DNA from 4 places in the Roseateles sp. GW821-FHT09H10 genome. Region 4 is predicted to be linked to each of the others. Evidence: predicted binding sites of a transcription regulator. Region 4 holds the regulator's gene; each other region holds the start of a gene.

Region 1 (7,261 bases), on a different contig from region 4:
CACGCCGGGCGCCAGCTCGGGCGTCTGGCCGGTCATGGCCATGGCCCAGCCCGATCCCGACGAGCTGTGGTTCGGCGACGCCTCCGGCCTGTCGCGCCGGCGCGCCACCGATGGCGCCCTCATCGAGCGCCTGCCCGCCACCGGCGCCGGCACCGCGCCGCGCAGCGATGTGCGCGCGCTGCTGCGCGACCCCTCCGGCACCATCTGGGCCGGCAGCTATGGCGGCGGCCTGATGCGCCATGTGCCGTCGCTGCCGGGCCTGTCCATGGTGCGCGAGGCCATCGGTTCCGTCTCCGGCGGCCTGGACGTGCGCAGCATCCTGCAGCTGGACAACGGCGAGATCTGGCTCGGCACCCTGGCCGGCGGCATCGAGCGCCGCGACCGCCAGCTGATGCCCCTCGGCGTCGTCGCCCAGGGCGGCGGCGGCCTGCCGCCGGGCCGGGTCAACGCGCTGGGCCAGACCAAGGACGGCACCGTGTGGGTCGCCATCGACACCCAGCTGCTGCGCTTCGATGCCCAGGGCCGCTGGAAGGAGACGCTGCGCAGCGGCAATGCCGTGCCGCGGCGCTTCCATGCCGGCGAGGACGGCTCGCTGTGGATCGCGACGCTGGACGGCCTGATGCGCTGGTCGCCCGAGCACCCACAGATGCGCGCCATCCCGACGGCCGGCCTGGTGGGCGGCACCGGCGAGGTCAATGCCTTCGCGGCCCTGCCCGACGGCAGCCTGTGGGCGGGCGGCGCGGCCGGCCTGTTCCGCGTCGCCAAGCCCGGCGCGGACGAACCGGTGGCCGAATGGGTGGAGCCCAAGGGCCTGACCGGCCAGACCGTGCTGGGCATGGCCGTCGACCTGGCCGGCCGCCTCTGGGTGGACACCGGCACCGGCCTGCACCGCCTCATCGACAGCGACGGCAAGAAGGCGCGCTTCGAGGTCGTCGGTGCGTCGGACGTCGGCGGGGCCTTCGGCGCCAACCTGCTGTTCGACAAGCAGGGCCGCGTCTGGTCGCAGCGCAACATGTTCGACCCGCAGAGCGGCGAACGCCGCGAGTTGGGGGCGGCCGACGGCGCCGACCTCGGCACCGGCTGGTTCCGTGCCTACGCCAAGCTCGACGACGGCCGCATGCTGTTCGGTGGCGCCCGCGGCCTGCTCGTCATCGATCCCGACCGCTTCGCGCCCTGGACCTACAAGCCGCCGCTGGTCGTCTCGGAACTGCGCGTCGACGGCGAGGAGCGCCCGCTGCCCAGTGGCGGCGCCGATGTCGTGCTGGCGCCCGGCGAGCGCGGCCTGAGCCTGGCCTTCGCCTCGCTGGACTACAGCCAGCCCAGCCGCAACCGCTACCGCTACCGGCTGGAGGGTCTGGACAGCGCCTGGATCGATGCCGGCATCCTGGGCCGCACGGCGGCCTACACCAACCTCGCGCCCGGCCACTACCAGCTGCGGGTGATGGGCAGCAACCGCGACGGTGCCTGGAGCGTCAACGAACTCAAGATCGGCATCGACGTGCGCGCCGCCTGGTGGCAGACACGCTGGGCCCTTGCCCTGGCCGTGGTCGCGGCCGTCAGCCTGGTGGCCCTCATCGTGCGCATGCGCACCCGACTGCTGCTGCGCCACCGCCGCGTGCTGGAGCTGCGCGTGCAGGAGCGCACCGAGGCGCTGGAGGCCGCCACGGCGGCGCTGACGGCCAAGTCCATCGAGCTGGAAGAAGCCAGCCTCACCGACCCCCTGACCGGCCTGCGCAACCGCCGCTTCCTGGACCGCCAGATGCCGGCCGACGTCGCACTGGCCCTGCGCCATTACGAGCAGCCCGCCGGCACCCTCGTCACCGCCGACCAGGACAGCGAGCAGGACCTGCTGTTCTTCCTCATCGACATCGACCACTTCAAGCGCATCAACGACGCCCATGGCCACATGGCCGGCGACGCCGTGCTGGAGCAGATGCGTGGCCGTCTCGAGCAGGTCTTCCGCGCCACCGACTACCTGGTGCGCTGGGGCGGCGAGGAGTTCCTCATCGTGGCCCGCGGCACGCCGCGCCGCCGCGCCGCCGAGCTGGCCGAACGCGCCCGCCAGGCCGTCAGCGCCCAGCCCTTCGCTCTGGACGGCGGCCTGCGCCTGCCGCTGACCTGCTCGGTCGGCTTCTCGGCCTTCCCGCTGTGCGCCGGCCTGCCGCGCGCCCTGGACTGGCATGCCGCCATCGACCTTGCCGACGCGGCGCTCTACGAAGCCAAGGACACCGGCCGCAATGCCTGGGTCGGCCTGCTCGACGCGCGTGCCGCCAGCGAGGACGAACTGCGCCAGGACGTGCGCCGCCCGCTGGACAGCTGGGCGGCCAGCGGCCGGCTGACGCTGCTGCGCTCGGGGCGCGGCTGAGCGGGCCCGCTACGCAACCGCCTGCGGCGTCGTGGCCGGCCCCCACCCAAAAGGTGGCGGCAACGCCGCCAGGATGCGCTGCCTGAGCGGCGCATAGGCTTCGTCCACGGGCTGCCCTGTGCGCGGCGCCAACGGGTCCTGGTGGCTGCCAAAGGCCTCGTCGAGTTCGGCCCAGTCCGCGGCGCTGAAGCAGCGGGCTGCCTGCGGCAGGATCTCGGTCTCCTCGCGCTTCATGTGGCGCAGATAACGCGCCGAGTACACGCGCAGCTGCTGCTCGAACTTGTCCCGCCGCGCCTCGCCCATCTGCTCCCAGGCCAGCAGGCTGTGCTGCAGCTCGCGGATGGCGCGCTCGCCCTGGGCGTGGTCGGCTTCCAGCTCGTCCAGCACCTCGCGCAGCTGCGGTGCCAGCGCGCGCAGCTTCGGAAACAACAGCTCGCTTTCCTTTTTGTGATGCAAGCGTTCGGGGAATTCATCGACATAGAACAGCATGGCCCGCAGCGCGCCGAAGTCGGGAGGCGTGCGGTCGCGGCGCTGGGCGGCCAGCAGCATCGGCAGGGTGCGCAGCATGGCCGCGAGGGCGTCGTGCTCGGCGCGGATGACGCGCACGGCCAGGGGCATGGGCATGGCTGACATTCGTCCAGCGTCGCGCCTAAAAGGGCAAGTGGTATTGCGCTGGATCAAGGCCCGTCCAGGCACCCCCGTAAAATCCCGGGTTTTTGCCCTCCAGCCCAAGAAAGCCCCGGCCATGACCGCAACGACCGCCTCCCCCACCCTCATGGCCAACGCGATCCGCGCGCTGGCGATGGACGCCGTGCAGGCCGCCAATTCCGGCCACCCGGGCGCCCCCATGGGCATGGCGGACATCGCGGTGGCGCTCTGGGGGCGTCATCTGAAGCACAACCCGGCCAACCCGCACTGGGCCGACCGCGACCGCTTCGTGCTGTCCAACGGCCACGGCTCCATGCTGATCTACGCCCTGCTGCACCTGACGGGCTATGAGCTGCCCATCGAGGAGCTGAAGGCCTTCCGCCAGCTGCACAGCAAGACGCCCGGCCACCCTGAAGTGGGCATCACCGCCGGCGTCGAGACGACGACGGGCCCGCTGGGCCAGGGCGTCACCAACGCCGTCGGCCTGGCCCTGGCCGAGAAGCTGATGGCGCGCGACTTCAACCGCGAAGGCCACACCGTCGTCGACCACCATACCTATGTCTTCCTGGGCGACGGCTGCCTGATGGAAGGCATCTCGCACGAGGCCGCGGCACTCGCCGCCTCCTGGAAGCTGAACAAGCTGATCGCCATCTACGACGACAACGGCATCTCCATCGACGGCCAGGTCGCGCCCTGGTTCGGCGACGACACCGCCAAGCGCTTCCAGGCCTATGGCTGGAACGTCATCGGCCCGGTGGACGGCCATGACGTGGACGCCGTCGACGACGCCATCGGCAAGGCCAAGCAGAGCAAGGACATGCCCACGCTGGTCATCGCCAAGACGGCCATCGGCAAGGGCTCGCCCAACCGTGCCAATACAGCCAAGGCCCACGGTGAGCCGCTGGGCGCCGAGGAAATCAAGCTGACCCGCGAGGCCATCGGCTGGACGCATGAGCCCTTTGTCGTGCCGCCCGAGGTCTACACCGCCTGGGACCACAAGTCCGCCGGCGACCGCGCCGAGAGCGAATGGGATGTGCGCTTCGACGCCTATGCCGAAGCCCACCCCGAGCTGGCCGCCGAGTTCCAGCGCCGCATGGCCGGCGTGCTGCCCGCCGACTTCGCGCAGATCGCCGTCGACGCCGTCGTCAAGGCCCATGCCGAGGCCCAGACCGTCGCCAGCCGCAAGGCCAGCCAGCTGGCCCTGGAAGCCTTCACGCTGAAGCTGCCCGAGATGCTGGGCGGCAGCGCCGACCTGACCGGCTCCAACCTGACCAACACCTCCAGCACGCCGGCACTGCGCGTGGCTGCCGACGGCACGGCCAACAACGGCCGCCACATCAACTACGGCGTGCGCGAATTCGGGATGGCCGCCATCATGAACGGCATCGCCCTGCACGGCGGCTTCATCCCCTATGGCGGCACCTTCCTGACCTTCAGCGACTACAGCCGCAACGCCATCCGCATGGCCGCGCTGATGAAGACCCGCGTCATCCACGTGATGACCCACGACTCCATCGGCCTGGGCGAAGACGGCCCCACCCACCAGTCCATCGAGCATGTCGCCTCGCTGCGCCTGATCCCGGGCCTGGACGTCTGGCGCCCGGCCGACACGACCGAGACCGTCGTCGCCTGGACCATGGCCCTGGGCAATGCCCAGCGCCCCAGCCTGCTGGCCCTGTCGCGCCAGAACCTGAGCTACTCGCCCAAGACCAATGTCGACGAGATCGCCAAGGGCGCCTATGTGCTGGCCGAGCCGGCCAAGGGCAAGGCCCAGGCCGTCATCATCGCCACCGGCTCCGAAGTGCAGCTGGCCATGGCCGCCAAGGCCCTGCTGGCCGAGCAGGGCGTGAAGGTGCGCGTCGTCTCCATGCCGTCCACCAATGTCTTCGACCGCCAGGACAAGGACTACAAGAAGACCGTGCTGCCCAAGGGCTTGCCGCGCGTGGCCGTGGAAATGGGCGTCAGCGACTTCTGGTGGAAGTACGGTGTGGATGCCGTCGTCGGCATCGATACATTCGGTGAATCCGCGCCGGCCGGCGTGCTGTTCAAGCACTTCGGCTTCACGCCGGAGAACGTTGCCGCCACCGTCAAGGCGGTGCTGAAGAAGAAGTGATGCCGCTGCTCCCTCCTGGCCGGGCACGGCCAGGGAGTGAGTGATGTGGAAATGCCGGGCCGCGCTTGCGGCCCTTTTCTTTTCGTGCGTGGCAGGTGCCCAGGCGGAGCCGACCGGCAACTGCCTGAAGTTGCCGCCGCTGAAGATGCCCTTCGGCCTGAGCTGGTCCAAGGCGGCGAAGTTCCATGCCGATGTCGAGCCCGCGGAACAGCTTGCCGGCCCGCTCAAGGTGAGCGTGATCCATTCCAGTTTTCCTGAGCGGGGCACGGAGTACCTTGTGCAGCATCTGAGGGCCGGACGCTGGACCTGCGCCGACAAGCCTGGCGCCGCTCAGCGGCTCGCGCAGCAATGGGAGTACGTGCCCGGCTCGCGAACCCAGTTCTCCCAGCCCAGGGTGACGCTGCAGCGTTTCTTCGAGATGGTGAAGGACGTGCCGGGAACCCGGGTGGATTTCAATCTCGACGACATGGGCTGCCCCATGGTCGTCAGATGGCAATCCTTCCGGCCGGTGGCGGCCAATCGGGCCGGGCTCCTCTACCGCACTGCCAGTCCGCAGCACCAGGCCCTGCTGCAATGGCTGGCCAGCCTGGAGCTCGACGCGCCCGAGGCGCAGCAGAGGGCGCTGATCGGCGAAACGCTGGAGATCAGGATTCCGTGCGGGCGCATCAACCTGGCGCCGCCTGCACCGGCCGCCAGCGCAGCGGGCTGATGCGGGGGGCTGCCGGGTCCCCCAAGCAGGTGACGGATGGGCGCCGCTGTTGAGCTACAAACTCGCCCGCACAGGAAAGATGAAGCAGGGAGCTCGGATGCGCGGATGGATCGTTGTCGGCATGTTGGGTGCTTGCGCGCTCGGCGCGTCGGCACAAACGGAAGTGGTCACGCGCAGCGAGGCCCAGCGCCTGGGCTGCCTGGTCAAGCCGGCCCATCCGCCGCGCTATCCCGAGCGCAACAAGCTGGACCGTGAGTACGGCGCGATGCGAGTGCTGCTGAAGTTCAGCAAGCCCAACGCCAAGCCGACGGTCGAGGTCCTGTCCAACTCGGCGCGCGAGGACATGCAGGATCAGGTGTTCGACTACGTGGCGCGCTATCGCCTTCCCTGCCTGCAGCCCGAGGACGGCGTGGTGAGCGCGGTCCAGGATTTCACTTTCCAGAACCACGACCGCGATCCCACGCCCATGCCTGCGGAGCCGGGAGAGCAGACCCCGCTATGCGTCGTGATGCCCAGGCGAGCGATGGACTACAAGATTGGCTGGAGCCGGCCGCAGGCCGAGCATCTGGTCGCGGAAATCACGTTCAAGGGCGATGGCCAGCAACCACCCGAGGTGAAGTTCACTTACGCCAAGGCTTCCGCCAGCCTCGAGCAGACGGTGCGCGACTGGGTGTCCGAATACCGCATGCCCTGCCGCAAGGCGGAAGACAAGCCGCGCACGATCGAGCAGCGCTTCAGCATGTTCCCGGACAACAAGCGCAGGCATGGCTTCAAGCGCGATCGCTTCACGCTGATGGACTTCCTCGGCATGACGCGGGAGCCCAGGAAGCTGCAGGCCCACTTCGACCTGAAGACCATGGCCTGCCCGTTCAACGTGAGCTTCGTGATGGGCGGCGGCGACCTGCCCCATAAGGCCAAGGTGGCGGGTCCCGTCGACCCCAACCGGGTCGGTTTCCTGCGCTGGCTTGAGACCTTGCAGTTCGACTTCAAATCCGAAGAGGTGGCCAACGACCTGTTTGGCAGCCAGTTGCAGATCGATGTGCCCTGCGGCACGCTGAATCTGGCCGGTGAAGGCTGAAATCGCGCTGAAACCACCCTGTTCCGCGAATCACCGAGAATCGCGCCCGCACAGAATTTTTATCCTCCTGGAGACTTTTCCATGACCATCAAGATCGGCATCAACGGCTTCGGCCGCATCGGGCGCATGGTGTTCCGTGCCGCCGTCGCGAATTTCAAGGACATCGAGGTCGTCGCGATCAACGACCTGCTCGAGCCCGACTACCTGGCCTACATGCTCAAGTACGACAGCGTGCACGGCCGCTTCGAGGGCGATGTCGCCGTCGAGGGCAACACCCTGGTCGTGAACGGCAAGTCCATCCGCCTGACCGCCATCAAGGACCCGACCGAGCTGAAGTGGGCCGAAGCC
Region 2 (7,261 bases), on a different contig from region 4:
AACGGGTGCCAGGTCCGCTTCGGCGGCCAGCCTTCGCTGCAGCGCCTCGGGCGTGTCCGGCCGGCCGAAGTGGTAGCCCTGCATCTCGTCGCAGCCCTGGCGCCGCAGGTGCTCGCGCTGGGCGGCGGTCTCCACGCCCTCGGCCACGACCCGCAGCCGCAGGCGGTGGGCCAGGCCGATGACGGCGTCGACGAGGGCCTCGCCGTCGGGCTGTTCGCCGATGCGGCACACAAAGGACTGGTCGATCTTCAGCGCGTCGATCGGGAACTGCTGCAGATAGGCCAGGCTGGAATAGCCGGTGCCGAAGTCGTCCAGCGACACCTTGACGCCCAGGTCACGCAGCCGCTGCAGCATCAGCGTTCCCGCCTGTGGGTTGCTGATGAGCATCCCCTCGGTCAGCTCCAGCTCGAGGCAGCGGGCCGGCACGCCGTGCTGTTCCAGGGCCTGGGCCACGACGGCGTCGAGGTCGCCCGCGGCGAACTGCCGCGCGGCCACGTTGACGGCGATGGGCACCACCGGCAGGCCGGCATCCATCCAGGTCCGGATCTGCCGGCAGGCGGTGTCGATGACCCAGGCGCCGATGGCGAGGATGAGGCTGCTGTGCTCGGCCAGCGGAATGAAATCGCCGGGAGACACCAGGCCGACCCCGGTCCGGTTCCAGCGCAGCAGGGCTTCGGCGGCGACGGTCTCGCCGCTGTGGGCGTCCACCTTGGGCTGGTAGTGCAGCAGCAGCTCGTCGCGCTCGACGGCGCGGCTCAGCGCGGCTTCCAGGTCGAGCTTGGCCATGGCCTTGCCGTTCATGTCGTCGGTGTAGAAGCAGCAGCGGTTCCGGCCCAAGTCCTTGGCGCGGTACAGCGCGGTGTCGGCGTCGCGCAGCAATTCCACGGCCGAAGCGCTGCCGTCGTCCGGGAAGGTGCTGATGCCGATGCTGGCCGTCAGATAGGCGTCCTGGCCGCAGGACAGGGCGATGGGCGCTGCGACCGTGGCCAGCAGGTCGCCGGCCAGGGTGGCGATGCGGTCGGCGCCCGACCCGCCGTCGAGGATGACGAGGAACTCGTCGCCGCCGAGCCGACCCAGGAAATCGGTGTGGCGCAGGCGCTTCTTCAGCCGCTCGGCGACGCAGACCAGCAGTTCATCGCCGGCCGGATGGCCCAGGCTGTCGTTGACGGTCTTGAAGCCGTCGAGGTCGAGCACCATGACGACCGCCCGGCTCTCGTGGCGGCTGGCCTTGAGCAAGACCTGCTCGAGATGGCTCTGCAGCAGCATGCGGTTGGGCAGGCGCGTCAGCGGGTCGTGGTGGGCCAGCCAGTCGGCCTGGGCCTCGCTGTCCCGGAGGCGGCTGATGTCGGTGAACACGCCCACGTAGTGCGTGACGCCGCCGTCGTCCTCGCGCACGGCGCTGATGGTGAGCCATTCGAGGTAGATCTCGCCGGACTTGCGGCGGTTCCAGATCTCGCCTTGCCAATGGCCGGTCTGGGTCATCGACGCCCACATCTCCTCGTAGAAGGCCTTGTCGTGCCGGCCGGAGTGCAGCAACTGCATGCTGGCGCCGACCGCCTCGGTGCTGGCGTAGCCGGTGATGGTGGTGAATGCCCGGTTGACCAACTGGATATGGCCCAGCGGGTCGGTGATGACGACGCCGTCGCGGATGTCCTCGAAGACCGTCGACCACTGGCGCATGCGTTGCTGCAGGTCGCGCCGCTCCGTGATGTCGCTGGAGATGCCGTAGACGCCGATGGTGCGACCCTCAGCGTCCACGAGCCGACCCTTGTTGCAGGCGTAGACCCGCTCGCGGCCGGCCATGGTCAACCGAGTCTCGACGCAGACGGGCCTGTCCGAGCGCAGCACGGCGGTGTCGTCTTCGAGCAGACGTCGCACCTGGTCAGCCGGGAAGAGGCCGGCCAAGTCTGCGCCGATCAGTTGCTCCGGGGTGCGGCCCAGCGCCTTGCACAGCTCGCGGTTCACGAACAGGTAGCGGCCCTGCAGGTCCTTGGCAAAGATGGCATCGGTCGAACTGTTGGCGATCGCTTCGGCGATCTTCCAGGCCCGCTCCTTGTCCTGATGGGCTGCCGCCATGCGCGAGGCCGCCTGCAGTTCGCGGCGCTGCATGGCGCCGTAGATGACCGCCCCGGCCGCCAGCACGGCCAGGATGTTGACGATGGCCAGGGTGGCGGCGCCGGACATGGCGTCGCCCTGCAGCAGGCTGGGAGGCGCCTGCATGGCGACATACCAGGCCGAGCCACGGACCGGAGCGGCCACGGCGGCCTGGGCCTCGTTGCCACCGCCCAGGCCGTCCAGCACCGTGCCGGCCAGGGAAGGGGTGCTGGCCAAGACGGCCAGCGAGGTGGCCGCGGGGTCTCGTGGCCCGGCGAGAGGCACGCTCGAACCGTCCGCGCCAATCGCCAGCAGGCCTTGGCTGGCAGGGCGGAAGAACAGGGTTGCCGGGGTGTCGATGGCGGAGCCCGCCTGCAATTGGGGGAGCAAGGTGCGGTGCGGCGCTGTGCGCAACAGCAGCACGGTCTCGGGCCGGCCATCGGTGCCGGGCAGCGGCACGTACAGGTCGAACTGCAGGCTGTCAGGCTCGCCCGCCTGGGCGTGGAAGTCGCTGCTGGACACCAGGCCGCGCTGCATCGCCTCGCGGGCGCCCGCCGACGTCGCCGAGTCCAGCATCCGTGCGCGGCCGTCCGGCGCCAGCAGCACCTGGCCCCGTTCGTCCAGCAGCAGCGTGTCGGCATAGCGCGAGGAGGCGAGCAGCAGGAGCAGCTGCCGGCGCATATCGGCGGTCAGCGCTTCGTCCGGATTGCGACGCCAGCGCTGCACGCCGGCGCGCAGCTGCGGGTCGGTGGTGAGCTGCCGGGCTTCGTCGGTGCGCCTTTCGACCCAGCCTTGCACCATGTCCGCCTTGAGGCCGGCCTCGCGGCGCAGATGCTCCACCTGCTGCTCGTAGGATTTGTGGGTCGAGCTGGCGTAGCTGACCAGGCTGGCGAGTACCACCGTCGCCGACAGCAGGGCGAACACCCAGAGCAGGTTGCCCGAGCCGCTGGGGTGCGCCGCGGCGGTGCGGGTCTGGCGGCCGCGCGCCGCCGCGAAGTAGATCAGCCCGCTGGTCGCCAGCACGAAGGCCAGGCCCTTGCCCTGGCTGACGGCCGTCAGCGTCGCGACGTCGGAGGCCACGGCCTGCAGCAGCTTGTCCGACAGGATGATCCATGTCAGGCTGAAGGCCGCGTAGGCGGCCGCGAGTCCCTGTGGGGTTTGCGGCACAAGGCGGCGCAGTGAAGTCGCCTGGTGGCTGGCGTATTGGCCTTCGGGCGCCGGGTTCAGTGAAGTTGCGCTTGGATCTTGATGCTGTGCATTCATGGCTTCTCCCTGGATCGCTGCGTCGCCTTCGATGGGCGCTCTGCTCAGTGCAGGCCGGCTGCTGCGGGGCGGCCGCTGAAGCTGCCCAGGGCATGGAAGTCGGGGATGCAGATATCGCGGCGGCTCTTCTCGTTGAAGGCGATCAGGCGGGCCCGGGCCAGCCTCGACAGCACCCGGCTGACCGTCTCCAGCGTCAGGCCGAGGTAGTTGCCGATCTCGGCGCGGGTCAGGCGCAGGCTGATCTGGTCGGTGCGCAGGCCGCGCATGGCCAGGGAGCCGGCCCAGTCGTGCAGGAAGGTCGCGACCCGCGCATCCGCCGGCAGTGTGCAAAGCGCCGTCTTGGCCTCGCGGTCGCGCATGATTTCGCTGCTCATGGCTTCGTGCAACAGGGCCATCAGGCGCGGCTGCTCGGCGCAGGCCCGCAGCAGTGCGTCATAGCGCAGGGTCCAGACTTCGGCCGTGTCCATGGCGATCGCGTCACAGGCATAGCTGCCCTTGGCGATGCCGCCGAAGCCCAGCCAGTCGCCACGGAACTTCAGTCCGACGATCTGCTCGTCGCCGCTCTCGGACACGCTGAGCAGCTTGAAGCAACCGGAGTTCAGCACGTGCAGATGCTCGAAGCGCTCGCCATTGCGGTACAGCAGGTCGCCAGCGTGCACGATGCGGCGCGTGGGGCTCAGCGCGTCCTGCAGCAGCTTCAGTCCATCGGCGATGCGCTGGACCTGCGAGGGCGCTGCGCTGGACCCGTCGGGCGTGCGCGGCGCCGTGATGTCGGCGCGTTGGAAGGCAGGGTGTGAAGTCGTGTGCATCTCGGGCTCCGGTGAAGCTGGCTTGATGCAAACGATGCTAGGCAGCGCCGGCCAACCCGATGCCAACGGCAGGCGCCAGTCGGTCGCACTGCGTAACACTCGGTAAACGGGCCGTGACGGCGCTTCACAACACCAAGCCAGATCCGGCGGGGTTGACCTGGGTCAATGTCGGCGCATGACGCGTCGATACGCTTGCGCTCAATGTGTTCAAAAGCCCGTCAAGGCGCCACAAGCGCCGAGTTTTCCAGCCCTGAGGACGCAGCCGCGCTGGTCCGGCAGGCACAGACGCTCTCCAAGCTCGGCGACAGTGCACTCAAGCTGTTGCAGGGCAAGAAGTTCGCGTTCGTGTCGCCGCGCGGGGGCGCGGAGGGCGAGGGCGAGTTCCTGCGTGCCGCCACCACGCTGGGAGCGCATGTGTCCCGTGTCCAGCTGGGGCTCGACGAGAACAGCAGTGCGCAGCAGATCGCCGCCACGGCCCGGATGCTGGCCAGGCTTTACGACGCCGTCGAATGCCAGCATCTCCCGGCCACGCTGGTGGGCCAGATCGCGAAGAGCAGCACCATTCCCGTCTTCGCCGGCCTGGCGACCGAGGATCATCCGACGGCGGCGCTGGTCGATGTCCTTGGCGTCGACGCGCCGCCCGCCGTGCGGCGCCGCGCCATCCTTCAGGCGGCCCTGCTGCTCAGCGTTCGCTGAAGCGGCAGGCATCTGCGCGAAGGTCTTGATCCATCGCAAGGCCAGGGGGCGAGCGCCGAGCTAGGGTGGCACCATGACCTCTCAAAAGCGCCATGTCCTGTTGATCCTCGGCCATCCCGACGCGGACGGCGGCCACCTCTGCCACGCGCTGGCCGATGCCTATGCGCAAGGGGCGCGCCAGGCCGGCCACGAGGTTCGGCGCGTGGATGTCGCCCAGCTTGACTTTCCGCTGCTGCGCAGCAAGCAGGACTGGGAGCAGGGCGCGGTGCCGCCAGCGCTGCGGCCTGCCCAGGAGGACATCCAGTGGGCCGATCACGTCGCGCTGTTCTTCCCGCTGTGGCTGGGCGACATGCCGGCCCTGCTCAAGGCCTTCCTCGAACAGGTGGCGCGCCCCGGCTTCGCGGTCGGCAAGGCCGGCCCCGATTCGATGGGCGTCAAGTTGCTGAAGGGCCGTTCGGCCCGGGTTGTCGTGACCATGGGCATGCCGGCCCTGGTCTATCGCTGGTACTTCCGGGCGCACAGCGTCAAATCGCTGGAGCGCAACATCCTCGGATTCGTCGGCTTCGCGCCCGTGCGAGAGACCCTGGTCGGCATGGTGGAGGGATTGAAGGATGCCGATGCCGCCCAATGGCTGGCGCGCATGCGCCGCGCCGGCGAGCGCGCCGACTGAGCCGCAGGTCAACGCGCCACCGCGCGGCTCGCGACGAGGGTTTCCGAGGGCTGCATGCCATCGGGCCGGATGTCGAAGCCCATGGGCTTGAGCAGGTTCAGCATGGCGCTGTTCTCGCGCAGGACATAGCCGACCAGGCGCTCGGTGCCGCGCGACGCGGCGTAGTCCAGCAAGGCCTGCATCAGCAGTCGCCCGATACCCTGCCCCTTGAGGTCGCTGCGCACGAGCAGGGCGAACTCCGCATTGATGTTGTCGGGGTCGCGCACCAGGCGGGCCACGCCCAGCGTGGCCGGGCTGCCCGGGGCCTGCTCGTCGACGATGAGCAGGGCCATCTCACGCTCGTAGTCGATCTGCGTCATGCGGGCCAGATCGTCGTGCGTCAGCGCGTGTGGCGCCTGGAAGAAGCGCATGCGCAGGTCTTCAGGGGTGCAGGCCTCCAGGAATTCGCGGTGCAGCGCCTCGTCTTCGGGGCGGATCGGTCGCATGACCAAGGTATTGCCTCGCCAGTACAGGGGGCGAATCAGTTCGGCCGGGTAGGGGCGCACCGCAAACCGCGCCATCCCCGAGGGGGCGGTGGAGGACAGGCGGACGCGCGCATCCAGCGCGACGACGCCACGCTCGTCGGCCAGCAGCGGGTTGATGTCCAGTTCGGCCATTTCCGGCAGGTCGGCCAGCATCTGCGCGACGGCGATCAGCGTGTCGCACAGCGCATCGAGATGGGCCGGCGGGCGGCCGCGGTAGCCCGCCAGCAATCGGGCCACCCGGGTGCGCTCCACCAGCTCGCGTGCCAGCGTGCGATTCAGCGGCGGCAGTGCCACCGCCCGGTCGCCCAGCACTTCCGTCGCAATGCCGCCCTGGCCGAACAACAGCACCGGGCCGAAGATGGCGTCGACATGGGCGCCCAGGATCAGTTCCTGGGCATGGGGACGCCGCACCATGGCCTGCACGCTGAAACCCTCGACCGGGGCCTCGGGGCGCGTGAGCTGCAGGTGGGCCAGCATGTCTTGCGCCGCGGCCAGCACGGCATCCTCGTCCCGCAGGTCCAGGCGCACGCCGCCGGCATCCGACTTGTGCAGGATGGCGCTGGACACCACCTTCAGCACCACCGGTCCGTCGATGCGGCGAGCCGCCTGCGCGGCAGCCTGGGGCGACGCGGCGGCTCGGAATGTGGGCACCACGGGAATGCCATAGGTGGCCAGCAAGGCCTTGGCCTGGACCTCATCCAGCCATTCCTTGCCCGCCGCGATCGCAGCTTCGATGATGCCGCGCGCCTTGGTGCGGTCCGGCTCAGCCTGCTTGCTGGCGCTCGGGGTCTGGCGCAGCGTGGCCTGGTTGCGCCGGTAGGTCTGCATCAGCGAGAAGGCCCGCACCGCATCCTCGGGCGTCTCGTAGCCGGCGATGCCAGCCGCCTCGAAGATGCGACGCGCCGCCGCGACGCTGTGGCCGCCCATCCAGCAGCTCAGCACGCGGCCGCTGTGCTCGTCCATCAACGGGGCGCAGGCGCGGGCGATGGTCTCGCTGGGCACGATGGCTGTGGGCGCATGCACGAACAGCACGGCGCCGGCCTCAGGCGCTTCGAACAAGGCCTTGAGCGTGTCCACATAGCGCTGCGCTGGCGCATCGCCGATGATGTCGATGGGGTTGCCATGCGACCAGCTGGCCGGCAGCACGGCGTTGAGCCGCTGCATCAGGGCCGGACCCGGCCGCGCCAGCGCGACGCCCAGCGAGG
Region 3 (7,261 bases), on a different contig from region 4:
GTTCACGCTGGCGCCTGAGCCCATCGTGAAGAAGTGGTGCAGCCAGACGAGGTAGGACAGGATGGTGATGACGACCGTGGCATAGACCATGGACGCGTAGCCGAACAGCTTCTTGCGGCTGAAGGTGGACACGACCTCGGAGAACACGCCGAAGATCGGCAGGATCAGGATATAGACCTCGGGGTGGCCCCAGATCCAGATCAGGTTCACGTAGAGCATGGCGTTGCCGCCAAGGTCGTTGGTGAAGAAGTTGGTGCCGAGGTAGCGGTCGGCGGTCAGCAGCGCGAGGGCCGCGGCCAGCACGGGGAAGCTGGCGACGATGAGCACGTTGGTGCACAGCGACGTCCACGTGAAGACGGGCATCTTCATCATGGCCATGCCCGGCGCACGCATCTTGATGATGGTGGCGATCAGGTTGATGCCCGACAGCGTCGTCCCCACCCCCGCGATCTGCAGTGACCACAGGTAGTAGTCCACCCCGGGGTCAGGGCTTGCGAGGATGCCCGACAGCGGCGGGAAGGCCAGCCAGCCGGTCTTGGCGAACTCGCCGACGAACAGCGAGATCATGATCAGGATGGCGCCGCCCACCGTCATCCAGAAGCTGAAGTTGTTCAGGAAGGGGAAGGCAACGTCGCGCGCGCCGATCTGCAGCGGCACGACATAGTTCATCAGGCCCGTCACGAAAGGCATCGCGACGAAGAAGATCATGATGACGCCATGGGCCGTGAAGACCTGGTCGTAGTGATGCGGCGGCAGGAAACCGGCGTTCTCGCCGAAGGCCATGGCCTGGTGGGCCCGCATCATCAGCGCGTCGGCAAAGCCGCGCAGCAGCATGACCACGCCGAGCAGCATGTACATGATGCCGATCTTCTTGTGGTCGATGCTGGTGATCCAGTCGCGCCACAGGTGGCCCCAAAGCTTGAACTTCGTGATCAGGAAGAAGACGAAGAGGCCGCCCAGCGCGCAGGCGATGAAGGTGGCCACGAGGATGGGCTCGTGGATGGGCAGGGCATGCAGGCCCAGCCGGCCAAAGACCGGGTGGAGCTCTTCGGGGTAGACAGGAGCGGTCATCGGCTTCTCTTACTTCTTCTGCGCGACGGCGGTGGCCGCGTCGGTCTCGATGGGCAGGCCCAGCGGATTGGTCGGCGTGCACAGGGCAGCGACGACGGTGCGGTCGCGCTTGCCGCCCTCGGCATCGCGCCATGGGCTGCTCATGGTGCTGGCCAGGCCGCCCTTGCCGGCACCGCCGGCGGCGTCGATGGCCATCATCTGGCTGACGCACATCTTCTTGCCGTCGACGCAGCGGTCGACGATGGCGCCCCACAGCCCCGGCTCGACGCTGGCGTAGCGGCGCACGGCCTCCTTGGTGCTCGGCCGCTCCAGCTTGAGGTAGTCCTCACGCGTCAGCTTGGCGCCGCCCGCCTTGTTGCCTTCGACCCAGCGCGCGAAATCCGCGTCGTTCAGGCCGTGGAACTTGAAGCGCATGTCCGAGAAGCCGGCACCGCTGTAATGGGCCGAGATGCCGTCATAGACGCCGGCCTTGTTGATGACGGCGTGCAGCTGGGTCTCCATGCCCGGCATGGTGTAGATCATGCCGGCCAGAGCGGGCACGTAGAAGGTGTTCATCACGCTGGTGGACGTGAGGCGGAAGTGGATGGGGCGGTCCACCGGCGCGGCCAGCTCGTTGACGGTGGCGATGCCCTGCTCGGGGTAGATGAACAGCCACTTCCAGTCCATGGAAACGGCGTAGACCTCCAGCGGCTTCACGCCGGCGACCAGGGGCTTGTCCTCGGCGATGCGGTCCAGCGGGCGGAAGGGGTCGAGCTTGTGGGTGCTGATCCAGGTGATGGCGCCCAGGGCGATGATGATCAGCAGCGGCGCGCCCCAGATGACGAGTTCCAGGCGGGTGGAATGGTCCCAGTCCGGCGCATAGGTCGCCTCGGGGTTCGATTGCCGGTAACGGAAGGCAAAGAACAGCGTCAGCGCGATCACCGGGACGATGATCAGCAGCATCAGCAGCGTCGAGGTGACGATGAGCTGCGCCTGCTGGTTCGCGATGTCGCCGTGGGGCTTCATCACGATCCAGTCGCAGCCGGACAAAGCGAAGCTGGCTGACAAAACCAGGACGCATGTGAGGAGAGACTTGTTGGGGTACATCCTGAGAGGCGCGCGAGGGTTAACGATCTTGCGGGCAGCGACGGAATGTAAGTTGATTGAGGTAAATCAACGATTGGACATTTTGTCCAAGGCACAGACGGAGACAAGCCCGAAATGGCAGTTGCAGGTAGTACCTTCCCTAGCCCCCAATCCGGTCCGCTGACCACCCGGACGGACGAGGATCTGGCCCCCGGCGATATCGCGGTGGGCGTCATCATCGGCCGCGCGTCCGAATATTTCGACTTTTTTGTCTTCGGCATCGCCTCGGTGCTGGTCTTCCCCCAGGTCTTCTTCCCCTTCGCCGACAGGCTCACCGGCACCCTCTACGCCTTCCTGGTCTTTGCACTGGCCTTTGTCGTCCGACCGGTCGGCACCTTGATCGGCATGGAGATCCAGCGCCGCTTCGGCCGCTCGACCAAGCTGACCGCCGCCCTCTTCCTGCTCGGCTGCTCCACCGTCGCCATGGGGCTGTTGCCCGGCTTTGCCGAAGCCGGCAGCACCGCCATCCTGCTGCTGGCCCTGTGCCGCGTCGGCCAGGGCCTGGCCCTGGGCGGCTCCTGGGACGGCCTGCCCTCGCTGCTGGCGCTGAACGCCCCGCCCGACCGCCGCGGCTGGTACGCCATGCTGGGCCAGCTGGGCGCCCCTCTGGGCTTCTTCGTGGCCTCTGGCGTCTTCCTGTACGTCTACACCAGCCTCGACAGCAAGGACTTCCTGTCCTGGGGCTGGCGCTTCCCCTTCTTCACGGCCTTCGCCATCAACGTCGTCGCGCTTTTCGCCCGGCTGCGCCTGGTGGTCACGCACGAGTACGAGAAGCGCATGGAAGAGCATGAGCTCGACCCCGCCCATCTGCACGAACTGCTGCCGGCCCAGGGCCATCACATCGTCATCGGCGCGTTTGCCGCCCTGGCCAGCTACGCCCTCTTCCATCTGGTGACGGTCTTCCCGCTGTCCTGGGTGGCCCTGTCCGACCCGCAAGGCATCGACGACTTCATCAAGATGGAGCTGCTGGGCGCGGCCTTCGCCGCCGTCGCCATGCCCATGTCGGGCCTGATCGCCGACAAGATCGGCCGGCGCAGCTACCTCGGCAGCATGGCCATCGCCATCGGCGTGTTCGCCGTGTTCGCGCCGCTGATGCTGGGCGGCGGCAAGCCCGGCCAGGCGGCCTTCATCCTGATCGGCTTCGTGCTGCTGGGCCTGTCCTACGGCCAGTCGGCCGGCTCGGTGACGTCCAACTTCCTGCCCCACTTCCGCTACACCGGCGCGGCGCTGACGGCCGACATGGCTTGGCTGTTCGGCGCCGCCTTCGCACCCGTGGTGGCGCTGTATCTGTCGTCGCACTTCGGGCTGATCACGCTGACGGCGTACCTGATGTCGGGCGCGCTGTGCACGCTGGTGGCGCTGAGGGTGAACAAGCAGCTGCAGGCGGCCGCGGTGGTCGAAGACTGAAGCAGATCGCACCAAGTAGAAAGCGGGCTCCGGCCCGCTTTTCTTTGCCCCAACAGTTTCCAACTTTGGAAAGTTTCAATACACTTAGCCGCACTGGAAACTGATTGAGTCCACCATGTCCCTGACGCTGCACTACCACCCGCTGTCCTCCTACTGCTGGAAGGTCCTGATCGCGCTCTACGAGAACGACACGCCCTTCGAGGCGCGCGGCGTCAACCTCGGCGACCCGGACGCGCGTGCGGCCTATGCGGCGCTGTGGCCCACGGCCAAGATTCCGCTGCTGGTCGACGGCGAGCGCGTGCTGCCCGAGACCTCGGTGCAGATCGAATACCTGGACTGCCGCCACCCCGGCCCGGTGCGCCTGCTGCCCGAGGACTTCGACGCCCAGTTGCAGGTACGCCTGTGGGACCGGCTGTTCGACTGCTATGTGATGACGCCCGCGCAGCGCTATGTGGCCCAGTTGCTCAGGCCCGAGGCCGACCGCGATCCCATCGCGATGAGCGCCGTCGTCAATGAACTGGGCCAGGCCTATGACCTCATCGAGAGCCGCATGGGCGACGACCCCTGGGCCGCCGGCGAGGCCTTCTCCATGGCCGACTGCGCAGCCGCGCCGTCGCTGTTCCACGCGGCCATCATCCGCCCCTTCTCGCCCGGGCATGTGAGGCTGTCCGCCTACTTCGAACGCCTGCTGGCCCGGCCTTCGGTCTGGCGCTGCATCGTCGAGGCCCGCCCCGTCTTGAAGTACTACCCGCTGCGCCATGCCCTCCCCGCACGCTTCCTCGCCGACTGACGGGCGCCTGGACCGCCTCTTCGTCGCGCTCGCCGACGGCAACCGCCGGGCGATGGTGGATCAGCTCGCGCGCGGGCCGGCGTCGGTGACCGACCTCGCCAAGCCTTTGGGCATCGCCCTGCCCTCGGCGGTCAAGCATCTGGCGGTGCTGGAGGCCGGCGGCCTGGTGGCATCGGACAAGGCAGGCCGCGTGCGCACCTATCGCATCGCGCCAGATGCCTTCAGCGGGCTGGAGGACTGGGTGGCGCAGCGCAAGGCGCAATGGCATCGCCAGTTCGACGCCCTCGACGCCCTTCTTCAAGAACAGGACGACAAGCCATGACCGCTGCCGCCCACACCAGCTTTGTGCTGGACCGCCGCTTCAAGGCCTCGGCCGCCCGCGTCTTCGCCGCCTGGGCCGACCCGGCCACCAAGCAGCGCTGGAACGACTGCCATGCCGAGACCGGGGCGACGGAGTTCAGCATGGACTTCCGGCCGGGTGGGTTCGAGATCTATCGCAGCCGTCTGGACGACGGCACGCCGCTGGCGGTCGACAAGGTGTTTCTGGACATCGTGAAGGACGCGCGCATCGTGTTCGCCTACTCGATGACGATGGGCGGCCGCGCGCTGTCGGCGTCGCTGGTCACGGTGGAGTTCGCGGACGGCGCTTCAGGCTCGACGCTGAAGCTGACAGAACAGCTCGCCTACCTCGACGGTCATATGGACATCGCGCAGCGTCGGCGAGGCACCGAAGAGGGCCTCGACCGCCTGCTGCTCGAAGTCGACGCGGCTTAGCCGAGAGCCTTCCGCGCGTTCTGGAACATGCGCAGCCAAGGGCTGTGGGCGCTCTTGTCGCCCGAGGTCCAGCTCATCAGCACATTGCGGAAGACGCGCTCCGGATGCGGCATCAGCGCGGTGAAGCGGCCGTCAGGCGTCGTCACCGAGGTCAGACCACCAGGGCTGCCGTTGGGGTTGAACGGATAGGCCTCGGTCGCCTGGCCGTGGTTGTCGACAAAGCGCATGGCCTTGATGACCTTGCTGGCATCACCCTGGCGAGCGAAGTTGGCAAAGCCTTCGCCGTGGGCAACGGCGATGGGCACGCGGCTGCCGGCCATGTCCTTGAAGAAGACGCTGGGCGAATCCAGCACCTCGACGAGAGCCAGGCGGGCCTCGTACTGCTCGCTCTGGTTGCGCGTGAAGCGCGGCCAGGCGTCGGCGCCCGGGATGATGGGGGCCAGCGCCGCCAGCATCTGGCAGCCATTGCAGACGCCCAGGGCCAGCGTGTCCTTGCGCGAGAAGAAGGCACGGAACTGCTCGGTCAGCACCGGGTTGAACATGATGCTGCGCGCCCAGCCTTCGCCGGCGCCCAGGGTGTCGCCATAGCTGAAGCCGCCGCAGGCGACGAAGGCCGCAAAGCCGTCCAGCTTGACCGCGCCGGACTGCAGGTCGCTCATGTGCACGTCGAAGCTGTCGAAGCCGCCCAGCGACATCGCATAGGCCATCTCGACATGGGAGTTGACGCCCTGCTCGCGCAGGATGGCGACCTTCGGTCTAGCACCTGTCGAGACGAACGGCGCCTCGGGCGTGAACGTCAGGTGCACATGCAGACCGGGGTCGTCGGCCTTGCCGGCGGCGGCGTGCTCGGCATCGGCGCCAGCCGGGTTGTCGCGCAGCTTGGCGATGCGCCAGGACACCTCGTCCCAGGTCTGCTGCAGGGCCGTCAGATCCGCGCCGAAGACCTTCTTCGCATCACGCCAGACTTCCATCTGACGCGACGCATTGGGCTTGGCAACCACATGCGAATGCTTGGACAGGCCGTGCGCACGCAACACCTGCATGACGGCATCGCGGTCGCTGGCGCGGACCTGGATGACGGCGCCCAGTTCCTCGGCGAACAGCGCACGCAGCGTCAGCTCCTCGCGGCGGGCGCCGACCTGCGTGGCCCAGTTCTTGGAGTCGCCGGTGTCGGCTCGGCTGTCGCTGATGCCGTCGCCTTCGGTGACCAGCATGTCGACATTCAGGCTCAGGCCGGTCTGGCCCGCGAATGCCATTTCACAGGCAGCCGCCCACAGGCCGCCGTCGGAGCGGTCGTGATAGGCCAGCAGCTTGGCCGATGCGCGCAGTTCGTTGATGGCGTTGACGAGCGAGACCAGCAGTTGCGGGTCGTCCAGGTCCGGCACGTCCGAGCCGAACTGGTTCAGCGTCTGCGCCAGGATGGAGCCGCCCATGCGGTGCTGGCCCTGGCCGAGGTCGACGAGGATGGCGCAGGAATCTTCGCGCTGCCATTCCGGCGTCAGCGTGCCGCGCACGTCGGCGATGCTGGCGAAGGCGGTGACGATGAGCGACACCGGCGCGGTGACCTGCTTGTCATCCCACTTGGTGCGCATCGACAGCGAATCCTTGCCGACCGGGATGGAGATACCCAGAGCCGGGCACAGCTCCATGCCAACAGCCTTCACGGTATCGAACAGGGCGGCGTCTTCACCCGCTTCGCCGCAGGCGGCCATCCAGTTGGCGCTGAGCTTCACGCGCGGCAGCTCGAAGGGAGCGGCCAGCAGATTGGTGATGGCCTCGGCCACGGCCATGCGGCCGGAAGCCGGCGCGTTGACGGACGCCAGCGGCGTGCGCTCGCCCATGCTCATGGCCTCGCCGGCAAAGCCCTTGAAGTCGGCCAGCGTGACGGCGCAGTCCGCCACCGGCACCTGCCAGGGGCCGACCATCTGGTCGCGGTGGTTGAGGCCGCCCACGGTGCGATCGCCGATGGTGACGAGGAAGCGCTTGTTGGCCACGGTCGGGTGGCGCAGCACATCGAAGGCGGCCTGCTCGAGCTTGACGCCATTCAGGTCCAGCGTGCCGCCATCACGGGCCACACGCTTCACGTCACGCTGC
Region 4 (7,261 bases):
GTCCGGCATGCTCAGAGTCTAGGCGTTAGACGGGTGGCCCGCCATGGCGGGCGCGGCCTCACTCCATCTGGTCGATCATGACCTGGCCGAAGCCGGAGCAGGACACCTGGGTCGCGCCGTCCATCAGGCGGGCGAAGTCATAGGTGACCTTCTTGCTCAGCACGGCCTTCTCCATCGCCGTGATGATGAGGTCGGCCGCCTCGGTCCAGCCCATGTGGCGCAGCATCATCTCGGCCGACAGGATCTCGGAGCCGGGGTTCACATAGTCCTTGCCTGCGTACTTGGGCGCCGTGCCATGGGTGGCCTCGAACATGGCGATGGAGTCGCTCATGTTGGCGCCCGGAGCGATGCCGATGCCGCCGACCTGGGCGGCCAGCGCGTCGGAGATGTAGTCGCCGTTCAGGTTGAGTGTCGCGATGACGCTGTATTCGGCCGGGCGCAGGATGATCTGCTGCAGGAAGGCATCGGCGATGCTGTCCTTGATGGTGATGTCCTTGCCCGTCTTGGGGTTCTTGAACTTGCACCACGGGCCGCCGTCGATGGGCTCGGCGCCGAACTCCTTCTGGGCCAGCGCATAGGCCCAGTCACGGAAGCCCCCTTCCGTGAACTTCATGATGTTGCCCTTGTGCACGATGGTCACGCTGGGCTTGTTGTTGTCGATGGCGTACTGGATGGCCTTGCGCACCAGGCGCTCGGTGCCCTCGCGCGACACCGGCTTCACGCCGATGCCCGAGGTGTCGGGGAAGCGGATCTTCTTGACGCCCAGTTCGTCCTGCAGGAACTTGATGAGCTTCTTCGCCTTGTCGCTCTCGGCCTCGTACTCGATGCCGGCGTAGATGTCTTCCGAGTTCTCGCGGAAGATGACCATGTCGACCTTGTGGGGCTCCTTCACGGGGCTGGGCACGCCTTCGAAATACTGCACAGGGCGCAGGCAGACGTAGAGGTCCAGCTCCTGGCGCAGCGTGACGTTCAGCGAGCGGATGCCGCCGCCGACGGGCGTGGTCAGCGGGCCCTTGATGGAGACGACATAGTCCTTGACAGCCTGCAGCGTCTCTTCCGGCAGCCACACATCGGGGCCATAGACCTGGGTGCTCTTCTCGCCGGCGTAGATCTCCATCCAGTGGATCTTGCGGCTGCCGCCATAGACCTTGGCCACGGCCGCATCCACCACCTTGAGCATGACGGGCGTGATGTCCAGGCCGGTGCCGTCACCCTCGATATAGGGAATGATGGGGTGGTTCGGCACATTCAGCGAGAAGTCGGCGTTGACGGTGATCTTCTGGCCGCCTTCAGGCACCTTGATGTGTTGCGACATGACTTGTGGGCTCCGCGAGAGACGAGACGGGACGGGAAAACAGGACCCGGCGAGTTTATGGCCACGTCAGCAGGCCACCGCGAGCCTCTGCCAAACCCCATGCGCGAGGGCCCAGGCCGCGCCGGCCGCCAGCGCCAGGCCCGCCAGCCGCAGCGCCAGCATGCCACCGTCATCGCCGCGCTTGAGCAGCCTGGCCCGCCACAGCGGGCCGATGGCAAGACCTGGCGTGCTGGCCAGCGCAAAGCCGGCCATGGCGAGGGCACCGCTGCCCATCGATGCGGACAGGCCCGCCAGCAGCAGGGCCGCATGCAGCAGCCCGCAGGGCATGACCACCCAGGCCATGCCGGTGGCCAAGGCATGGCGGGGCTGCGGCCGCCAGCTCAGCGCGCCGAGCCAGACCGGCATGCGGCCGCGCAGCAGCAGCACGATGCCCAGCAGCAGCAGGGCCGACTGCAGCAGGGCCCAGGCCGGCTGCAGCAGCGCCAGGCCCTGGGAGCTTCGCGCCAGCCACTCGGCCGAGGCCGCCGCCGCCGCGCCGCCGGCCGCATAGCCGAGCACCCGGCCGAGCAACAGCTTCGCCGGGCGCCGCCCGCCTGCCAGCGCACAGGGCGCGCTGCACATGGCGGCACAGTGCGGCATGCCGGCCAGGCCCATCAGCGTGGCCGACGCGATCAGGGCCGCGTCCAGCGCCATCAGATGATCTTGGAGAAACGTTCGCGGCTGGCGTCGGCCTGGCAGTAGCGGTCGAACACCATGGCAATGGCGCGCACGAAATACCAGCCCAGCGGCGTGACCTGGATGGCGCCGGACTCCAGCACGACCAGCCCCTGCGCGGCCAGCACCGCCAGGCGCTCCAGCTCGGGTGCGAAATAGGCATTGACGTCGACGAGATGGGACGCGGCGATGGACTCGAATTCCAGCCGGCCCTGGCACATCAGCGCCATGATGACGGCGCGGCGCAACAGGTCATCGCGTGTCAGGGCCAGGCCGCGTTGGACCGGCAGCTGGCGCTGGCGCAGCGCGTCCTCGTACTCCGCCAGGGTCTTGGCGTTCTGCGCATAGGTGGCGCCGACGCGGCTGATGGCCGACACCCCCAGGCCGACCAGGTCGCAATCCGGTTGCGTCGAGTAGCCCTGAAAGTTGCGGTGCAGCAAGCCCTGGCGCTTGGCGATGGCCAGCGGATCGCCCGGCAGCGCGAAATGGTCCATGCCGATATAGGCATAGCCCTCGCCGAGCAGGGCGCTGATGGCGCCCGACAGCATGGCCAGCTTGTCACCGGCCGGCGGCAGTAACTCGGCGACGATGCGCCGCTGCGGCTTGAAGCGCTGCGGCAGATGGGCATAGGCATACATCGCGATGCGATCGGGCCGCAGCTCTGCCACCTGGGCGATGGTGCGGGCGAAGCTCGCAGGCGTCTGCAGCGGCAGGCCATAGATCAGGTCGACGCTGAGGGACGCGAATCCCAGTTCACGCGCCGACTGCGTCAGCGCTGCGACCGACTCCAGCGGCTGAACCCGATGCACCGCCTTCTGCACGCCGGCATCGAAGTCCTGCACGCCGAAGGACAGGCGATTGAAGCCCAGCGACCGCAGATGGGCCAGGCGCGCAGCATCAACGGTGCGCGGGTCCACTTCGATGGACAGCTCCGCGCCGGGCAGGAGCCTGAAGTGGCGCCCCAGCATGGCCATCATCTGGCTCAGTTCGGCGTCGGACAGAAAGGTCGGCGAGCCGCCGCCCAGATGCAGTTGGGACACCGGCGCCATACCGCCCAGGGCCTCGGCCACCAGATCCATCTCGACGCCCATGCGCTCCAGATAGGGCAGTGCCCGCTCATGGTGGCGGGTGATGATCTTGTTGCAGGCGCAGTAATAGCAAAGCTGTTCGCAGAACGGGATGTGCACATAAACCGACAGCGGCTGGGCCGCGCCGCGCTGCCTCAAGGCCTGCAGATGCTGCGCGGCCTGATGAGCTTCGACGAAGCGATCGGCGGTCGGGTAGGAGGTGTAGCGCGGGCCGGCAGCGTCGTGGCGCCGGATGTTGGCGTCGAGCAGGTCGGAGTCCAGGGTCTTGTCGGAAACGGCAGCCATGCCCGCACTGTGCCCAGCGGCGTTTCAAGCGGCCTTGATCAATATCAAGGACAGTGCTCGATGTGCATTCAAGAATGGGCACCATGCTGACCTCCCCTCTGCCCTAAGCGATGAGCCTGCCCACAACGCCCAGCCTGGTCGGCAGCCCCTTCCCCGCCATCGAGCCGCTCAAGGTCGCCTGCGCCAGTTGCAATCTGCGCGAGCTCTGCCTGCCGGTGGGGATGAACGCCAGCGAGCTGGATCAGCTCGACGGCCTGGTCAGCAAGCGCCGCAGCGTGCCGCGTGGCGAGCACCTGTTCCGCAACGGCGAGCGCTTCGAGGCGCTGTATGCGGTGCGCACCGGCTTCTTCAAGACCTGCGTCGGCAGCGAGGACGGCCGCGACCAGGTCACCGGCTTCCAGATGGCCGGCGAGCTGCTCGGCCTGGACGGCATCAGCAGCGACCGCCACCACTGCGACGCGGTCGCGCTGGAGGACTCCTCCGTCTGCGTCATTCTCTACGGCCAGTTGGAGGAGCTGTCGCGCGAGTTCAGCGTGCTGCAGCACCAGTTCCACAAGATCATGAGCCGCGAGATCGTGCGCGACCATGGCGTCATGCTGCTGCTCGGCAATATGCGCGCCGAGGAGAGGCTGGCGGCCTTCCTGCTGAACCTGACGCAACGCCTGCAGGCGCGCGGCTTCTCGCCGTCCAGCCTGGTGCTGCGCATGACCCGCGAGGAGATCGGCAGCTACCTCGGCCTCAAGCTCGAGACCGTCAGCCGCACCTTCTCCAAGTTCCAGGACGACGGGCTGCTGGAGGTCAAGCAGCGCCAGTTGCGCGTCCTGGACCAGCCCGGCCTGCAGGCCCTCGTCAACAACAGTCGCTGCTGACGCAAAAAGGCCCCGCGGGGGCGCGCGGGGCCTGACGGGATCAGGGGGCTGGCGCTTCAGCCGACCTTGATCTCGTTGCGAACTTCCTTCACGCCCGGCACGGCCTGCACGAGCTTGACGGCCTTCTGGGCCAGTTCGGCGCTGGGCGCCGCACCCTTGACGACGATGACGCCGGCGGCGGTGCTGCTGACAGTCAGCGGCAGGGCCTGCAGATCCTTGTCCTGCTGCAGGGCCAGGGCAGCCTGGGCCGCAACGGCGGCTTCCGGGGCGGCGGGCTGGGCCTGGGCGACCTGCTGGGCCGGTGCGGGGTCGGCGGCGAAGGCCGCGGATGCGGCGCTTGCCACCAGGGCGGCGGACAGCAGACGGACGAGGCGGGTGGTTTGTTGCATGCAGATCTCCTGAGGATGCTTGAATCAAACGCGATGCCGGTCGGCACCACGACCGGCTTAGCGCAAGGGGTGTGCCAGCTCCTGATTCATCAATGACATCAACGACTTGGCGCTGCCAGCCACGGCAGATCCCGCCTTCGCGGCCGTCCCGCGGCATGGTTTTGTCGCCGCACGGCGACAGGCTGCCGTCCGTCCGCCCTAAGTGCTTGATTCACCGGACAGTTTCCTGTCGCCAGAATCCGACGCTCCGCCTAGGGGGTCGTCGCGGAAGAGCTGCGGATCCAGGCCGTGCTTCTGCATCAGGCGATAGAACTCCGTGCGGTTGCGGTCCGCCAGCCGCGCGGCTTCGGCCACGTGGCCCGAGGTCAGCTTGAGCAGCCGGTTCAGGTAGTCGCGCTCGAAGCGCTGCTTGGCATGCTGGTAGTTCAGCACTTCCGCCGAAGGCATCTGCAAGGCGCGCTGCACCTGGGCCAGCGGCACCAGGGCGCCGGTGGCCAGCACGCAGACCTGCTCGACGACGTTGTAGAGCTGGCGCGCATTGCCCGGCCAGGGCGCCGTCACCAGGGCCTCAAGCGCATCCGGCGCGAAGCCGCGCACCGGCTTGCGGTGGCGCTCGGCCAGGGTGCTGAGGAAATGCTGGGCCAGCAGGGCGATGTCCTCGCGGCGCTCGCTCAGCGGCGGCAGGCTGAGCTTGACGACATTGAGCCGGTAGTAGAGGTCGGGGCGGAACTGTCCCTCGGCCATCGCCAGGTCCAGGTCGCGGTGGGTGGCCGACAGCACGCGCACGTCCACCGCCACCGCCTCGTTGCTGCCCACGGGTCTCACCATGCGCTCCTGCAGCACGCGCAGCAGCTTGACCTGCAGGGCCAGCGGCATGTCGCCGATCTCGTCGAGGAAGACCGTGCCGCCCTGCGCCGCCGGGATCAGGCCCTGGCGATGGCCCTGGGCCCCGGTGAAGGCGCCTCTCACATGGCCGAAGAGCTCGGACTCCAGCAGGGCCTCGGGGATGGCGCCGCAGTTCACGGCGATGAAGGGCTTGGCCGCCCGCGGGCTGGCCTTGTGGATGGCGCGGGCCAGCAGCTCCTTGCCGGTGCCGCTGTCGCCGCCGATGAGGACGCTGGCGTCCGTCGCCGCGACCAGCCGCGCCTCGGCCAGCACCTCGGCCATGCGCGGGCTGCGGCTGATGATCTCGCGGCGCCAGCCGCCGTCGCCATCGAAGGGCGCGGGCCCGGGCGCGTTGACGCGCAGGGCCTGCTGGATCTTGGCCAGCAGCTCCTTGGCGTCATAGGGCTTGGTCAGGTAGGCGTGGGCGCCGCGCGTCGTGGCCTCCACCGCGTCGGGGATGCTGCCGTGGGCCGTCAGCAGGATGACGGGCAGCGAAGGGTGATGGGCGCGCACCTCGTCGAACAGGGCCAGCCCGTCCAGCCCGGGCAGGCGCACATCGGTGATGAGCAGCGACGGCAGCTTCACGGCCAGATGCGCGAGAGCAGCCTCGGCGCTGGCCACGGCCTGCACCGCGTAGCCCGCGGCGGTCAGGCGCATCGTCATCAGGCGCAGCAGGTCGGCGTCGTCATCGACGATGAGGAGGGAGGCGGGTGCATGGGTCATGCTCGATGTCCTGTTGTTTGCGGGCCGAGCGCCGGGCCGCCCCCTAGCCGGCCCGCGCTGGCGATATGCTTGCCGGTTGATCCGGCAAGCATCGCCGTCCCCTCTCTGCGGCCTGCGGCCGCAGAGCAGTCCCGGTCAAGGTCATCCTTGGACGAGGGGCTCATCGTTTCGCGGGCAGGGTCTGCTCGATGGCCTTGAGTGCTTCCAGCTTCTCGTTGAGCTGTTCATTGCGGCGCTGGCTTTCGCGCAGCTGCTGGGTCAGCTTGTCGACGCTGTCCTGCAAGCGCCGCTGATCGGCCAGGCGCAGGGACAGCTGGACGGCCAGCTGCCTCAGTGGCTCGGCCTGGGGATCGGTGGACGTGGCGATGGCCTCCACCTGCGCCACCGCCTGGTTCAACTCGGCCGTGCCGCGGCCCAGGGCCAGGGCCTTGCGCAACTCCTCGGCCGTCGCGAGCAGGTCCTGCAGCGCCCTGACCTCCGGTGCCGGCAAGGGCTCGGGGCAGGCCGGCGCAGGCGGCGGCGCTGCCACCGGGGCCGGCGGGGGCGTCTGGCATGCCGCCAGCAACAGCAGGCAGGCGATCTCAAGCAGTCGTGGCTTCATGGGCAGCAGGAATCTCGATGCGGAAATGGGCGCCGCGCTCGGCAGGCAGCAGGCAGCAACTGCCCCCATGCGCCTGCGCGATCTCGCGCACGATGGACAGGCCGATGCCGCTGCCGCGGCGCGCGCCGGGGGGCTGGTGGCGGCCCTGGTAGAAGGGGTCGAAGATGCGCTCCACATCCTCGGCCGCGACGCCGGGGCCGGCGTCGATGCAGTCGACGCGGACCCGGCCGCCACTGCGCGCTAGGGCCATCACGATGGCGCCGCCCGGCGGGCTGAAGCGCAGCGCGTTGGCCAGCAGATTGGCCAGGGCCATGCCGAGCTTCTCGGCATCGACCCAGGCCTCGCAGGCCTCGGCCTCGACGTGCACTGCCAGGCCGCGCGCCTGCCACAGC

The links. The regulator FNR, encoded in region 4, switches genes on or off when oxygen is low (the NO sensors DNR and NnrR bind a similar motif). The targets are predictions, from matches to a motif close to TTGATNNNNATCAA.
Region 1: a site for FNR is predicted at 3,033-3,046, ahead of AC07OY_RS09800 (hemerythrin domain-containing protein). Genes of this name have one in related genera too.
Region 2: a site for FNR is predicted at 4,319-4,332, ahead of AC07OY_RS26575 (ornithine carbamoyltransferase). Genes of this name have one in related genera too.
Region 3: a site for FNR is predicted at 2,214-2,227, ahead of cyoA (ubiquinol oxidase subunit II). Genes of this name have one in related genera too.

The regions. Positions count from the first base shown of each region.
Region 1 covers NZ_JBWKOB010000002.1:408,363-415,623, reverse strand. Annotated here, with positions in the region: gene AC07OY_RS09805 (diguanylate cyclase) at 1-2,365, shown strand, start outside; gene AC07OY_RS09800 (hemerythrin domain-containing protein) at 2,375-2,989, opposite strand; gene tkt (transketolase) at 3,111-5,126, shown strand; gene AC07OY_RS09790 (hypothetical protein) at 5,170-5,835, shown strand; gene AC07OY_RS09785 (hypothetical protein) at 5,885-6,913, shown strand; gene gap (type I glyceraldehyde-3-phosphate dehydrogenase) at 6,995-7,261, shown strand, end outside.
Region 2 covers NZ_JBWKOB010000007.1:119,096-126,356, reverse strand. Annotated here, with positions in the region: gene AC07OY_RS26585 (putative bifunctional diguanylate cyclase/phosphodiesterase) at 1-3,357, opposite strand, end outside; gene AC07OY_RS26580 (Crp/Fnr family transcriptional regulator) at 3,402-4,166, opposite strand; gene AC07OY_RS26575 (ornithine carbamoyltransferase) at 4,368-4,862, shown strand; gene AC07OY_RS26570 (NAD(P)H-dependent oxidoreductase) at 4,936-5,532, shown strand; gene AC07OY_RS26565 (bifunctional acetate--CoA ligase family protein/GNAT family N-acetyltransferase) at 5,541-7,261, opposite strand, start outside.
Region 3 covers NZ_JBWKOB010000005.1:270,950-278,210, forward strand. Annotated here, with positions in the region: gene cyoB (cytochrome o ubiquinol oxidase subunit I) at 1-1,071, opposite strand, end outside; gene cyoA (ubiquinol oxidase subunit II) at 1,081-2,157, opposite strand; gene AC07OY_RS22440 (MFS transporter) at 2,272-3,603, shown strand; gene AC07OY_RS22445 (glutathione S-transferase family protein) at 3,719-4,393, shown strand; gene AC07OY_RS22450 (ArsR/SmtB family transcription factor) at 4,362-4,715, shown strand; gene AC07OY_RS22455 (SRPBCC family protein) at 4,712-5,167, shown strand; gene purL (phosphoribosylformylglycinamidine synthase) at 5,164-7,261, opposite strand, start outside.
Region 4 covers NZ_JBWKOB010000001.1:1,390,188-1,397,448, reverse strand. Annotated here, with positions in the region: gene AC07OY_RS06495 (hypothetical protein) at 1-9, opposite strand, end outside; gene icd (NADP-dependent isocitrate dehydrogenase) at 59-1,315, opposite strand; gene AC07OY_RS06485 (urease accessory protein UreH domain-containing protein) at 1,382-2,008, opposite strand; gene hemN (oxygen-independent coproporphyrinogen III oxidase) at 2,008-3,402, opposite strand; gene fnr (fumarate/nitrate reduction transcriptional regulator Fnr) at 3,513-4,271, shown strand; gene AC07OY_RS06470 (BON domain-containing protein) at 4,328-4,660, opposite strand; gene AC07OY_RS06465 (sigma 54-interacting transcriptional regulator) at 4,859-6,268, opposite strand; gene AC07OY_RS06460 (hypothetical protein) at 6,429-6,869, opposite strand; gene AC07OY_RS06455 (ATP-binding protein) at 6,850-7,261, opposite strand, start outside.